One region of the Clostridium pabulibutyricum genome, then DNA from elsewhere that is predicted to be linked to it. Evidence: riboswitches for the same ligand, from Rfam matches in the RefSeq annotation. Region 1 holds a riboswitch; the other holds the start of a gene.

The links. A riboswitch is a leader RNA that binds a small molecule or an ion and turns the genes downstream of it on or off. The one in region 1 is predicted to bind ZMP and ZTP.
Region 2: another riboswitch for ZMP and ZTP. It lies ahead of AC4CVH_RS12925 (phosphoribosylaminoimidazolecarboxamide formyltransferase); the one in region 1 lies ahead of pflB (formate C-acetyltransferase).

Annotation. Positions count from the first base shown of each region.
Region 1 covers NZ_JBZAYZ010000001.1:126,451-132,979, reverse strand. The annotation lists gene pflA (pyruvate formate-lyase-activating protein) at 1-639, opposite strand, end outside; gene pflB (formate C-acetyltransferase) at 645-2,876, opposite strand; ZMP/ZTP riboswitch at 2,978-3,057, opposite strand; gene AC4CVH_RS00640 (tetratricopeptide repeat protein) at 3,121-3,936, opposite strand; T-box leader at 4,092-4,331, shown strand; gene AC4CVH_RS00635 (amino acid ABC transporter ATP-binding protein) at 4,378-5,115, shown strand; gene AC4CVH_RS00630 (amino acid ABC transporter permease) at 5,131-5,799, shown strand; gene AC4CVH_RS00625 (amino acid ABC transporter substrate-binding protein) at 5,836-6,529, shown strand, end outside.
Region 2 covers NZ_JBZAYZ010000013.1:32,748-39,276, forward strand. The annotation lists gene AC4CVH_RS12910 (replicative DNA helicase) at 1-3, shown strand, start outside; gene hsp18 (heat shock protein Hsp18) at 60-506, opposite strand; tRNA gene AC4CVH_RS12920 (tRNA-Thr) at 858-933, shown strand; gene AC4CVH_RS12925 (phosphoribosylaminoimidazolecarboxamide formyltransferase) at 992-2,164, opposite strand; ZMP/ZTP riboswitch at 2,202-2,281, opposite strand; gene AC4CVH_RS12930 (response regulator transcription factor) at 2,388-3,089, shown strand; gene AC4CVH_RS12935 (sensor histidine kinase) at 3,086-4,315, shown strand; gene AC4CVH_RS12940 (ABC transporter ATP-binding protein) at 4,379-5,074, shown strand; gene AC4CVH_RS12945 (ABC transporter permease) at 5,058-6,529, shown strand, end outside.

The DNA.
Region 1 (6,529 bases):
ATGGTATTTTGAAACTCCCATAGTATGATATGGCAGTATTTCAAACTTTTCAAACTTTTCCAGATCAACTCTTTCCGATATAAGTTCCACAATTTTATCCATGCTTTCAATATTGTCTGTTATTCCAGGAACCATAACGTGTCTTATCCATACTCTATTGCAATGCTCTGAAACATTTAGAGATTTAATAAACTTGTATAGCTCATTAATCTCTCCTCTCGCTATACTTTTATATCCTTTTTCATCTACATGTTTTATATCAAGGATTACAAGGTCTGTATATTTTAAAATTTGATCATAATTTCCACAGCCAAATCCTGCAGTATCAAGTACAGTATTTATTTTATTCTTTTTACACAACTTGAAAAATTCAATCATAAACTCCATCTGCATAAGGGGTTCTCCCCCAGAAGCTGTAACTCCACCTTCCGACCTGTCAAAATACATGCTGTATCTTTGAACCTTCTCTAGAAGTTCCTCCGGAGTTACACTCTCTCCCCCATCTTCACTCCACGTATCCGGATTGTGACAAAACGCACACCTTAATCTGCATCCTTTTAAAAAGACTACAAACCGTATACCAGGTCCGTCTACAAGTCCCATTGTCTCTATTGAATGAATTTTTCCAAAATTCCCCACTTAGGCTACACCCTCTCATGAAATGTTCTGCTTATTACCTCCATCTGCTGCTCACGTGTGAGTTTTACAAAATGTACAGCATAACCGGAAACCCTTATTGTAAGCGTAGGATATTTCTCCGGATTTTCCATGGCATCCACAAGAGTTTCCCTGTCTAGCACATTTACATTCAAATGATGTGCTCCCCTTGAAAAATACCCGTCTAAAATTGATGTAAGATTTGACACCTTTGAATGCATGTCTTTTCCAAGTGCATCAGGTACTATTGAAAATGTATTTGAAACTCCATCCTGACATACACTTCTATATGGTATCTTTGAAACCGAATTTAAAGACGCAAGTGCACCTTCTCTGTCTCTTCCATGCATTGGATTTGCTCCTGGAGCAAGCGGTTCTCCTGATTTTCTTCCATCCGGAGTAGTTCCTGTTTTCTTTCCATACATTACATTTGAGGTTATCGTAAGTGCAGACAGAGTGTGTTCCGCTCCTCTGTACGTTTTAGCTTTTCTAAGTTTATTTATAAATTCAGTCACAATTTCAACTGCTATATCATCAACTCTGTCATCGTCATTTCCGTACTTTGGGAAATCTCCTTCAACTTCAAAATCAACTGCAATACCATTTTCATCTCTTACAGGTCTTACTTTTCCATATTTTATGGCACTTAAGGAATCTGCAGCAACTGAAAGTCCAGCTACACCGCATGCCATAAATCTATGGACTAATGTATCATGAAGTGCCATAAGACTTGCTTCATATGCATATTTGTCATGCATGTAATGTATGGTATTCAATGTATTTACATATAATTTTGCAACATAGTCAAGAACTTTTTCGTAACTCTTTTTTACTTTTTTATAATCAAGAACTTTATCTTCCATTTTTTCTATGTGTGGTACAACTTTTATAAATTTTTTCTCGTCTACACCACCGTTTATGGAATATAGAAGAGACTTTGCAAGATTGCATCTTGCTCCGAAAAACTGCATTTGCTTGCCTACTGCCATTCCTGAAACACAGCATGCAATTGCATAATCATCTCCATAAACCGGTCTCATAACATCATCATTTTCATATTGAATGGCATCAGTTTCGATAGACATCCTTGCACAATATCTCTTAAAAGCTTCCGGGAGCTTTTCAGACCACAAAACTGTCATGTTTGGTTCAGGCGCAGGTCCAAGATTTGTAAGAGTATTCAAAATTCTATAGGAATTCTTTGTAACAAGTGTTCTACCGTCTATTCCCATACCTCCTATGGATTCTGTAACCCAATTTGGATCTCCTGCAAAAAGCTCATTGTATTCTGGAGTTCTAAGATGCCTCTCAAGTCTTAGCTTTATTATAAACTGGTCAATAATCTCCTGAGCTTCCTGTTCATTTATAATTCCACTTTCAATGTCTCTTTCTATATATATATCGAGGAATGTCGAAACTCTCCCGAGAGACATTGCCGCACCATTGTTTTCTTTTATTCCTGCAAGATATCCAAAATAAGTAAATTGTACTGCTTCCCTTGCATTTTTTGCCGGATTCGATATATCTACGCCATATTTTTTTGCCATACTCTTAATCTTGTGAAGAGCCTTTATTTGTTCTGAAACTTCTTCTCTCTGCCTTATGAGATTCTCTGTCATATCTCCTCTTAAAGAATCTCTATCACGTTTTTTATCCTCTATCAAATAATCAATTCCATACAATGCAATTCTTCTAAAATCACCAATAATTCTTCCTCGTCCATATGCATCCGGAAGACCTGTTAAAAGTCCAACATGCCTTGCAGTCCTCATTTCATCCGTATATGCATCAAATACAGCTTCATTGTGTGTTTTCCTGCATCCTGTAAAAATCTTTTGCATTTCTGAATCGGTATTATACCCATAAGCTTCAAGTGCTTGGGATGACATTCTTATACCCCCGAAAGGATTTACCATTCTTTTAAGCGGCTCATCTGTCTGCAGTCCATATATTACCTCATTTTCTTTATCTATATAACCCGGTTTGAAGTTGTCTATTCCAGATATTGTCTTTGTATCAACAGATAGTACTCCACCTTTTTTTATCTCTTCAAGTATCAGTTTTTTTGATATTTCCCATACTTTATTTGTTCTTTTCGTAGGTGAAGTCAAAAAACCTTCATCTCCTCTATATGGGCTGTAATTTTTCTGAATGAAATTTCTTACGTCTATTCTGTCTTTCCAAACTCCATCTTTAAAATCGTTCCACTGACTTTTCATAAACATTCTCCTTTTCAAAATATCTTTTCTATTCTAAAAATCACCAGTCCCAGGGTGATGAATCTCTCTATTTAAAACCGTAAAAAGACCGCCTGGGACTTTTCAGTTGCCCAGGCGGTCGGCTTTTTTCTAATCATACTCCCTGTGGTTACATCCACTTCCGCCGGTCATACGATTAACTTTCAAATAAATTGTGTAAGTAAAAAGTATCATATCCAAATCATAATGTCAATATAAAAATTTTCTACTTTTTCAAATCATCCCAACTACACATGCTTCCGTCTTTTGCAATTAAACCACTGTCTAAAGTACCGCTTCCTCCTGACTTAAGCAGGGAGTTGCTTTTTAAAATTACGAAATAATATTTTTTGCCACTAGAATTATAATAAGGAACATTATCACAATAAACTGAAAGATCCGGATTATTTTTGTCAATTCTATCAATCTTCAACATTAAATTAATTGCCATTTCAGATGTATAACTATCATCTTCCTTTGAAGAAGATTGTTCTTTTGATTCCTGTTTCTTTTTTTCCAGTGCTTTTGCTATATCCTCTTTAAGTTTTTTAACCTCACTGTTATTCGAGTCAATTTTTAATATGTTTGCCAAATACTTATTGGCATCGTCAAAATTGTTGTTATTAAGGCTGTTTCTAGCCAGTTTTAAATTATTATCCACATATAATTTTCTGCACTTTTCAATTTTATTCTCAGATTCCTTATATCTCTTTTTATCTTGTTTATCTACTTTTTTAAAATCATCAATTGCTCCAATATAGTCTTTTCGATTCATTTTTTCAACTGCTGCATTATAATTACTTTTTGATTTTTTCAATACACCTGCAAGTTGTATATTTTTAGTTGTATCATTGGTTTTCTTATACGTTTGAGCTTCTTTATAAAGCTTTACTGCCTTGTCATAGTCTTCTGAATCCATGGCTTTATTTGCCGATGCTACAATATCATTGTAAGGCTTGACTTTATTAAAATAATAAATCCCTGAACATACTGCAATTACAGCAATGACAAACACAATTACAGCTACACTTTTTTTATGCATCAAATCATCTCCTCTATATCATTATACAAGACAAGCCTATTCACAATAAAGTTATTTTTTTGTAATTCGACTTTTTATGCTTATTATGTAGCTTAAATATATTGTTGACATATTCAAGTGTAAATCATATAATAATTAAGTAATTTAATATATGATTCAAAGTAAAGACGGGAAGAAGTAAATTTGTTGCAAACTTAAAGAGAGAAACCCACAAGGTGCAAGGGTTTCAAGTAGAGACAATTGAAATGCATCCCCGAACCCTGAATTGAACTACAGTAGACTTCAGTGGGTATGCCCATTATAGCATTGAGGTATTATAAGTACCAACATTAAATCTATTATTATGTTATTTATAATAAACAGAGTGGAACAGCAGATGACCTTCTGCCTCTGAATAGAGGCGGGGGTTTTTTATTTTATATGGATAAGCGAGGAATAAATATGATAAAAATTAAAAACATTCATAAATCCTTTAATGAAATTGAAGTACTAAAAGGGATAGATCTTACTGTTAAAAAAGGTGAAGTTGTAGTTGTTATAGGACCTTCCGGAACAGGTAAATCGACTTTGCTTCGATGCATAAATCTTCTTGAAATGCCTAACTGCGGCACAATAGAAATTGGAGATATAAAAGCTGATTTGAAAAATATAACAAAATCGCAAGTATATGAAATAAGGAAACATACATCCATGGTTTTTCAAAATTATAACTTGTTTCTCAATAAGACAGCAGTTCAAAACATCATGGAACCACTTACCCAGGTAAAAAAGATGGACAAAGATTCTGCATTCAAAAAGGCAACTGACATACTAAGACAAGTCGGGCTTGAAGACAAGCAAAACTACTACCCCCTAAAGCTTTCGGGAGGACAACAGCAAAGAGTAAGCATTGGACGTGCAATGGCAGTAAATCCCGATTTGATGCTTTTTGACGAACCAACATCCGCACTTGACCCTGAACTTGTAGGTGAAGTAATGGATGTTATAAAAAAACTTGCAACAAAAGACATTACAATGATTATAGTAACTCATGAAATGAGGTTTGCAAAAGAAGCTGCAGACAGAGTTGTATTCATGGATGGTGGAAATATAGTTGAAATGGGGACTCCAGACGATATATTCAATCATCCGAAAAATGAAAGGACCATTAAATTTTTAAGGCAGGTATCATTGAAATAAGGAGGATAAGATAAAATGAAATTCGATGTAGTATACTTTATAAATGTATTTCCAGATCTCATAAAATATATTCATTATACAATCTCAATGTCAGTTATATCCACAATAATAGGCTTCGTAATAGCAAGTTTACTTGTTGGAGTAAAACTCCTTAATATTAAAGTAGTCAACAAAATAATAAATGTGTATATATCATTCTTCAGAGGCACACCTCTTCTTGTACAGCTATTCATATTCTACTACGGCGTACCGCAGATAATATTGCCCCTTAAAAACATCTCACCTTTTCAGGCAATGGTATTCGGGCTAAGCTTGTGTGGTTCCGCATACATGGCCGAAATTATAAGAGGTGCAATAGAATCCGTACCAAAAGGACAAATCGAAGCTGCACTTTCTATAGGTATGACTGAGACTCAAGCTTTTAAAAGGATAGTATATCCACAGGCTATAAGAATTGCAGTTCCTGGAATAGGAAATGAGTTTGTCGATCTTTTAAAAAGCTCTTCCCTTGCTTTTGTTCTTGGGCTTACAGAAATACTGGCAAGAGCGCAGATGGATGCAGCTTCAAGTTTCAAGGTCCTAGAAAGTTATCTGGCCCTTGCAATAATATACTGGATACTTGTTGAAATATTCAATTTTCTTCAGAGAATACTTGAAAGGAAATTATCAAGAGCTTATAAATAATTTAAAAATATATTTATGTCATATGGAGGTTATAAAATGAAAAAGAAATTATTTGCAATACTTTTAACATCACTAATTACAGTAGGCATACTTGCTGGATGCTCCGGAAGCAGTACAGATACTAAATCAGGCAGCAGTTCAAATACAATCAAAATAGGAACATCAACAGATTACAGGCCTTTTGCATTTGTAGACCAGGGAGAAGGACAGGATAAGGTAAAAGGTCTTGAAATAGACGTATGGAATGAAATTGCAAAGAGAAACAACTGGAAAGTAAAATATGTAATTGCAAACTGGAATGGTCTTATAGGAATGCTTGATTCAGGAAAAATAGATACAATTGCCCATCAGGTAACAATAACAGACGAAAGAAAATCAAAATACTATTTCTCAGATCCTTATGTATACTCTGGTGTTCAGCTTGCAGTAAAAAAAGGCAATAATTCTATAAAATCACTAAAAGACTTAAATGGTAAAACAGTAGCTGTAGAATCAGGAATGAATTTCTACAAGGCTATTGAAAAATATAACAAACAAGGCGGATCAGTAAAATTAAAACAGTACAGCGATTACAATTCAATTTTTTCAGAAGTAAATCTCGGAAGAGCTGATGCCCTTCTCGAAGACAAACTTGCTATAATGGACACCATAAAACGTTCCAACTACAATCTACAACTTGCAGGCGAGCCTATAGAAAAAATGGAAAATGCTTTCCCTATGCTTAAAAATG
Region 2 (6,529 bases), on a different contig from region 1:
TGATTTAATATTAAAATATATGCTGTACTGAAAGAAATTTTTTCAGTACAGCATATATTTTAATTTATATCGATTTTATTGGTTTTGTGAGTTCCTTTTTCAGATTTTGGAAGGGAGATTTTTAGTACACCATTTTCAAATGAAGCGGATATATTGTTTTTGTCAACATTATCAATATAAAAACTTCGTCTGAATTCACCATAGTTTCTTTCACGTCTCACAAATTTTCCGTTGTCTTCTTGTTTTGTATCAGCTCTTTTAGCTGATATGGTCAAATAATTGTTGTCATATTCAGCAGCAATTGCATCCTTTTTTATTCCAGGAAGATCAGCTTCTATAAAATATGCATCATCAGTTTCTTTAAGATCGGCTTTAAAGCCATTGCCGAATCCATGTATATTCATTGGTGAGAAAAAACTGTTATTGAAGAAAGAATCAACAAAATTTTCGAAATCCGAACCTCTGCTTAACGAATTATTTTTTCTAAATGGAACCATATCAAACATATTTAGTAACCTCCTGATATATTTTTTATTCTTATTACAGTTATTATAATACAATTATAGTCAAAGAAAGTCAAAGTCTATAAGATGATGATTTAGAAATAAATAAAGAAATAGCAAGAGTATGTGTTATATAATTTAGTATAAACAAATTATATTTTAATATGTAATGTTATTTAATCAAATTTAGAAATTATAGGAACTTAATCAAAAATTTTATTTGGATTTTGAGTATTATGTATACTGGATTCAATAAGATGGGTAAGTAAAAGGTATATGTTTCAGTTAGTCTGGAATAAATTTCAGGTTGACATGCATAATTGGTAAATGTTACACTTATAATGTTAAAAATGTGCTCCCATGGCTCAGTTGGTAGAGCAATTGATTCGTAATCAAGAGGTCGGAGGTTCGACTCCTCTTGGGAGCACCAAGGTATAAGCGGTTGTAGAAATAAATTACAGCCGCTATTTTTGCATTTAAAAATATAATTAATGATGGAATAATCTAATTCCGGTCAGGGCCATTACTATATTATACCTATTACAAGTATCAATAACATTTGTATCCCTAATTGAGCCTCCAGTTTGGGCAATATAAGAAACACCGCTTTTCACAGCTCTTTCAATATTGTCACTAAAAGGGAAAAATGCATCTGATCCTAATGATACTCCATTAACTTTATTTAACCAGTCTTTTTTATCTTCAGATGTGAGTATTTGTGGCCTTCTTGTGAAAAGATTTTCTAAATTTTGATTTTCTATCATAAATTCAGGCTTATGATTTAGTAAGATGTCAATTGCATTGTCACGATTTACTAGTTTGGTTTCTTTACGAAAAGGGAGTGAAAGAATTTTAGGATGCTGTCTAAGCTGCCAAATATCAGCTTTATTACCTGCTAAACGTGTACAATGAACACGTGATTGTTGTCCGGCACCTATGCCAATAGTCTGTCCATTAAGAACATAACATACGGAATTGGATTGAGTATATTTCAGTGTTACTAGTGCAATTATTAAATCATTAATGGATTCTTGGGGTATTTTCTTTTTGAGAGTAGGAATATTGTCTAACAACTTTCCTGTTATTTTTACAGTATTTCTTGCTTGTTCAAAATTCATGCCAAATATTTGTCTTTTTTCTACATTTTTAGGTGTGTAATCTTCATCTATTTGCAAAATAACATAAGTTCCTTTTTTCTTTTTTTTCAGTATTTCTAAAGCTTTATCTGAGTAAGATGGTGCAATGATACCATCAGATACTTCTCTACTTATAAGCATAGCAGTTTGTGTATCACATATATCGGATAATGCAATAAAATCTCCATAGGATGACATGCGATCAGCTCCACGTGCTCTTGCATAAGCAGTTGCAAGAGGTGATAAAATTTCATTATTTAAATGATAAGCTTTGTTGAGTGATTCAGATAAAGGGACTGCTGTTCCAACACCAGCTGGACTAACATGCTTAAAGGAAGCTGCTGAAGCAAGCATAGTAGCTTCCTTAAGTTCTCTTACTAATTGCCATCCATTCAGACCATCTAACATATTGATATAACTGGGATTACCATTCAAAACTGAAAATGGCAATTTACCATCATCAACATAAATCCTGGCAGGAATTTGATTTGGATTTAAACCATAACGTAATTGTAATTCATCCATATAAAGTAACCTCCAATAAAAAAGTGCCAATCGTCTGGACACTTGCCCAGACGGTCGGCATATAAATTTTCATACTTCATGTGGTTGATTCCACTTCCGTCAGTAATATGATATTTTTATTTTATCATATGAAAATCTTATCTTCAATATTAGGTACAGTATTGATTTTATTTTCTTTTGTCAATATACTGTAATCAATATAGTAAGAGGGAGAGATACTACTGTGGACAATAAAATTTTAATTTTAGAAGATGATATTAGTTTGCTGGATGGATTGAAATATTCTTTAAAGCGCAATGGCTTTGAAATCGATATTGTTCGTACTGTAGATGAAGCCGCAGGATGTCTGCCTGAGATTCAGATGTATGATTTATTGATTCTTGATGTGACTTTGCCGGATGGAACGGGTTTTGAATTCTGCGAAAGAGTAAGGAAACAAGGCAGTGAGATACCAATCATATTTTTGACGGCTTCTGATGAAGAAGTTAATGTTATCAGAGGATTGGACAGCGGTGGCGACGATTATGTGACAAAGCCCTTTAAACTTGGAGAATTATGCTCAAGAATTCGTGCTTTACTGCGTCGAACAAAAGCATCAAATAAAAGTAATAGCACTGTCATAAAATGTGGGGATATTTCAATTGATTTTCTGGGAAGTCAGGTTTTGCTACGAGGGAAGTTACTTGATTTAACCAGTGCAGAGTATCGTCTTATATGTTTGCTAGTGAGAAACGCTAATCGAGTAATAACACGCAGCAGTATTTTAAATCAATTATGGGATAGTAATTGTGATTTTGTAGATGATAATACTCTTTCAGTTTATGTGCGGAGACTTCGAGAAAAAATTGAAGTTGATCCATCACAACCTGAACATTTAATAACGGTTCGAGGATTTGGATATGAATGGAAAGAGGTATGTATATGAATTTTTATGCTGATAAACAGGTAAGGCATCTTTGCATTTTTTTGATTTTCTTTGTAATTTTGTTTTTCGCTTCAAGTGCTGTAGTAAATGTAATACAGACAAAGACTGTGCAGGAGGCATTTCTATTGCACGACAGTTCCATTGCAACTTCTCTTTTAGAGCAGGGTATTCCAAAAGATGTTATTGCCAAGGCTGTTACAAGTACAACAAAAAGTAGAGCGGGAACTGAACTTATTTCTACTATTGGCGTAACAAAATACACATCCATAAGATTTCTTCCGTATGTTGGTAAGTTTGAGCAAGTAACAGTACGCGCCATGTTTTTTATGGCGGTGTTTTTATTAGTACTACTTTTTGCTGAAATCTTTAATTTTTTATGGAAGAGAGAAGAGCTTTATAAACAGGCATTAAAAGTAATTGACAGATTTACAGAAGGAGATTTTTCATGTCATATGCCTCAGATGAAAGAAGGAACTATATACCGTCTTTTCACTTCCATTGACCAACTTTCCACAACATTACAATCAAAAAATGAAGCAGAACATAATATGAAGGAGTTTTTAAAAAAGACAATTTCCGATATATCACATCAGCTAAAAACCCCACTTGCGGCTTTGTCTATGTACAATGAAATTATTTTCGATGAGCCTGGTAATATTGAAACGGTAAAAAAGTATTCTAAAAAAACCGAGCTGTCACTGAAACGTATGAAAGAGCTTATTCAATCCATGTTAAAAATTACTCGACTGGATGCTGAGAGTATTGTATTTGAAAAGCGCAGCTGCAGTGTATCGGAATTGATTTCTGAGGCTGTTTGCGAGCTGACAACACGGGCGAAAAATGAGAGAAAGAAAATTATAATAGACGGGTCCTATAAAGAAACAATTACTTGTGACAGGCAGTGGACGAATGAAGCTATTGGAAACATTGTAAAGAATGCCCTGGACCATACAGGCTCAGGTGGGGAAGTACATATTTCGTGGAATCGAACTCCTGCAATGATTCGAATTTTTATATCCGATAATGGTACGGGAATTCTACCGGAGGATCTGCACCATATTTTCAAGAGGTTTTATCGAAGTAAAAAGTCTTTGGATACGCAAGGCATTGGGCTTGGTTTGTCACTTGCAAAGTCAATTATCGAGGGACAGGGAGGTATTATATCTGTTCAGAGTACTTTGCATGAAGGTGCTGTTTTTATTATCTCCTTCCTTACAGAAATGTAAGCTGTTATTCACCAGATTGTAAGGTGAGTTTGATATTCTTTTAGAAAAGGAGGTACTTTGATTATGGAAATTCTAAAAGTACAGCATTTATCTAAAATTTACGGTAGAGGTGAAAGCAAAATTAATGCACTGCAAGATGTTTCTTTTACATTAAAACAGGGAGAATTTGCAGCGGTAGTTGGTGAATCTGGTTCAGGTAAAAGCACATTGCTGAACTGTATAGGAGCTTTGGATACCCCAACTTCTGGGAATATATATATTGATGGAAAAGATTTGTTTTCTATGAAAGAGGAGCAGCGTACAATTTTCAGAAGGCGAAATATTGGTTTTGTATTTCAATCCTTTCAGTTGGTTTCCGAATTGACGGTTGAGCAAAACATAATATTTCCCATTCTTCTTGATTACGGAAGAGTGGAGAAGTCGGAAGTTGATGAAATTTTAGAAGTATTAGGTCTGAAAAACCGTAGAAATCACTTGCCAAGCCAGTTATCTGGAGGGCAGCAGCAGAGAGTTGCAATTGGCAGGGCGCTTATTACAAGGCCGAAGCTGATACTTGCTGATGAGCCTACTGGAAATCTTGACAGCAAAAATAGTCAGGATGTTATGGATTTACTGGTTAAAGCTTCACACCATTCAAAACAGACTATTTTGATGATTACCCATAATAATAATTTGACGGCTTCGGTGGATCGTGTGCTTCGGGTGTCGGATGGAATTCTTACAGATCTGGGAGGAAAAGAGAATGAAAAGTTATCTTGATCTTGTGCCCATTTCGGATAAAATTCATAAAAAGCAGAGCAAAATGACACGAATTTGTATTGTACTTGCAGTGTTTTTGGTAACTACAATTTTTGGGATGGCTGATATGGAGATGAGAAGCCAGGAATTGCAGGAGGTTAAAAACAATGGAAACTGGCATGTGATGTTTTCTGGAATCAATGATGAAACAGCGTCAATGATTGCCACTCGACCTGAGATTAAGGCTTCTGGATGGTATGCTTATTTAGAAAATAATGCTAAATATACTGTTTCACAAAAATCAGTTTCTGTAGCAGGGATGGATGAAGAAGTAAGAAATGATATTCTTCCCATGAAAGTTATCGAGGGAAATTATCCAACTAAAAAGAATGAAGTTGCCTTAACTCAAAATGCAAGACTTGGTTTGGGCATCCACAAGGGAGATACAATTATACTGAAAAATACTGATTTTCAGCCGGTAAAACTTTCTGTTGTTGGTTTTGTAGAGGGAACGTCAAAGTTGTTGAAGGAAGATTCGTATGCCCTGTTTTTAACAAAAGAGGGTTTTAAATCTTCAATTCCCAAAAGCGAATATACAAGTAATTACATTATCAGACTTTCCAGGTATTGCAATATGGGAAAAGTTATCGCAGATATTACGAAAAAGTATAAACTTACCAATAAGCAAGTTTTGAAGAATGGAAATTTGATGGCAGTTATAGGGCAAAGCGATTTGAACTATGTACTTGGACTTTACGGAATCGCTGCTGTTTTATTTGTTATAGTAATGATTGCAGGGGTTCTTATGCTTGCAAGCAGTTTGAACAGCAATGTTATGCAGAGGACGGAATTCTTTGGTATGATGCGATGTCTTGGAGCAACTAAAAAACAGATTATGCGTTTTGTACGAAAAGAAGGATTACAATGGTGCAAGACGGCAGTTCCTCTGGGAATAGGAATAGGAAGTGTTGTAATATGGATATTGTGTGCCGTTTTGAAGATTTTATCTCCGGGTTATTTTGCTGAGATGCCTACTTTTGCTATCAGCTGGATTGGCATTTTATGTGGTATGGCTGTAGGAATTTTTACGGTTCTTTTGGCAGTCAGGTCTCCTGCTAAAAGAGCAGCAGGAGTGTCACCTCTAGCTGCGGTTTCGGGAAATATAAATTCAGTTGAGTCAACACGCAGGGCGGCCAATACTAGCATTTTTAAAATTGATACTGCGCTTGGCATCCATCATGCTGTGTCCAGTAAAAAGAACTTTTTATTGATGTTGGGCTCTTTTTCTATGAGTATAGTTTTGTTTCTTTGTTTTTCAGCTACCATTGATTTTATGAACCATGCGGTGAGGCCGCTAAAGCCATGGACACCGGATATTTCTTTCGGAAGCAAAAATCAGACTAATTCATTGTCTCACAGAATTGTAAAACAACTTAAGGACAATTCGAAGGTCTCAAAAGTTTATGGGCGAATGGC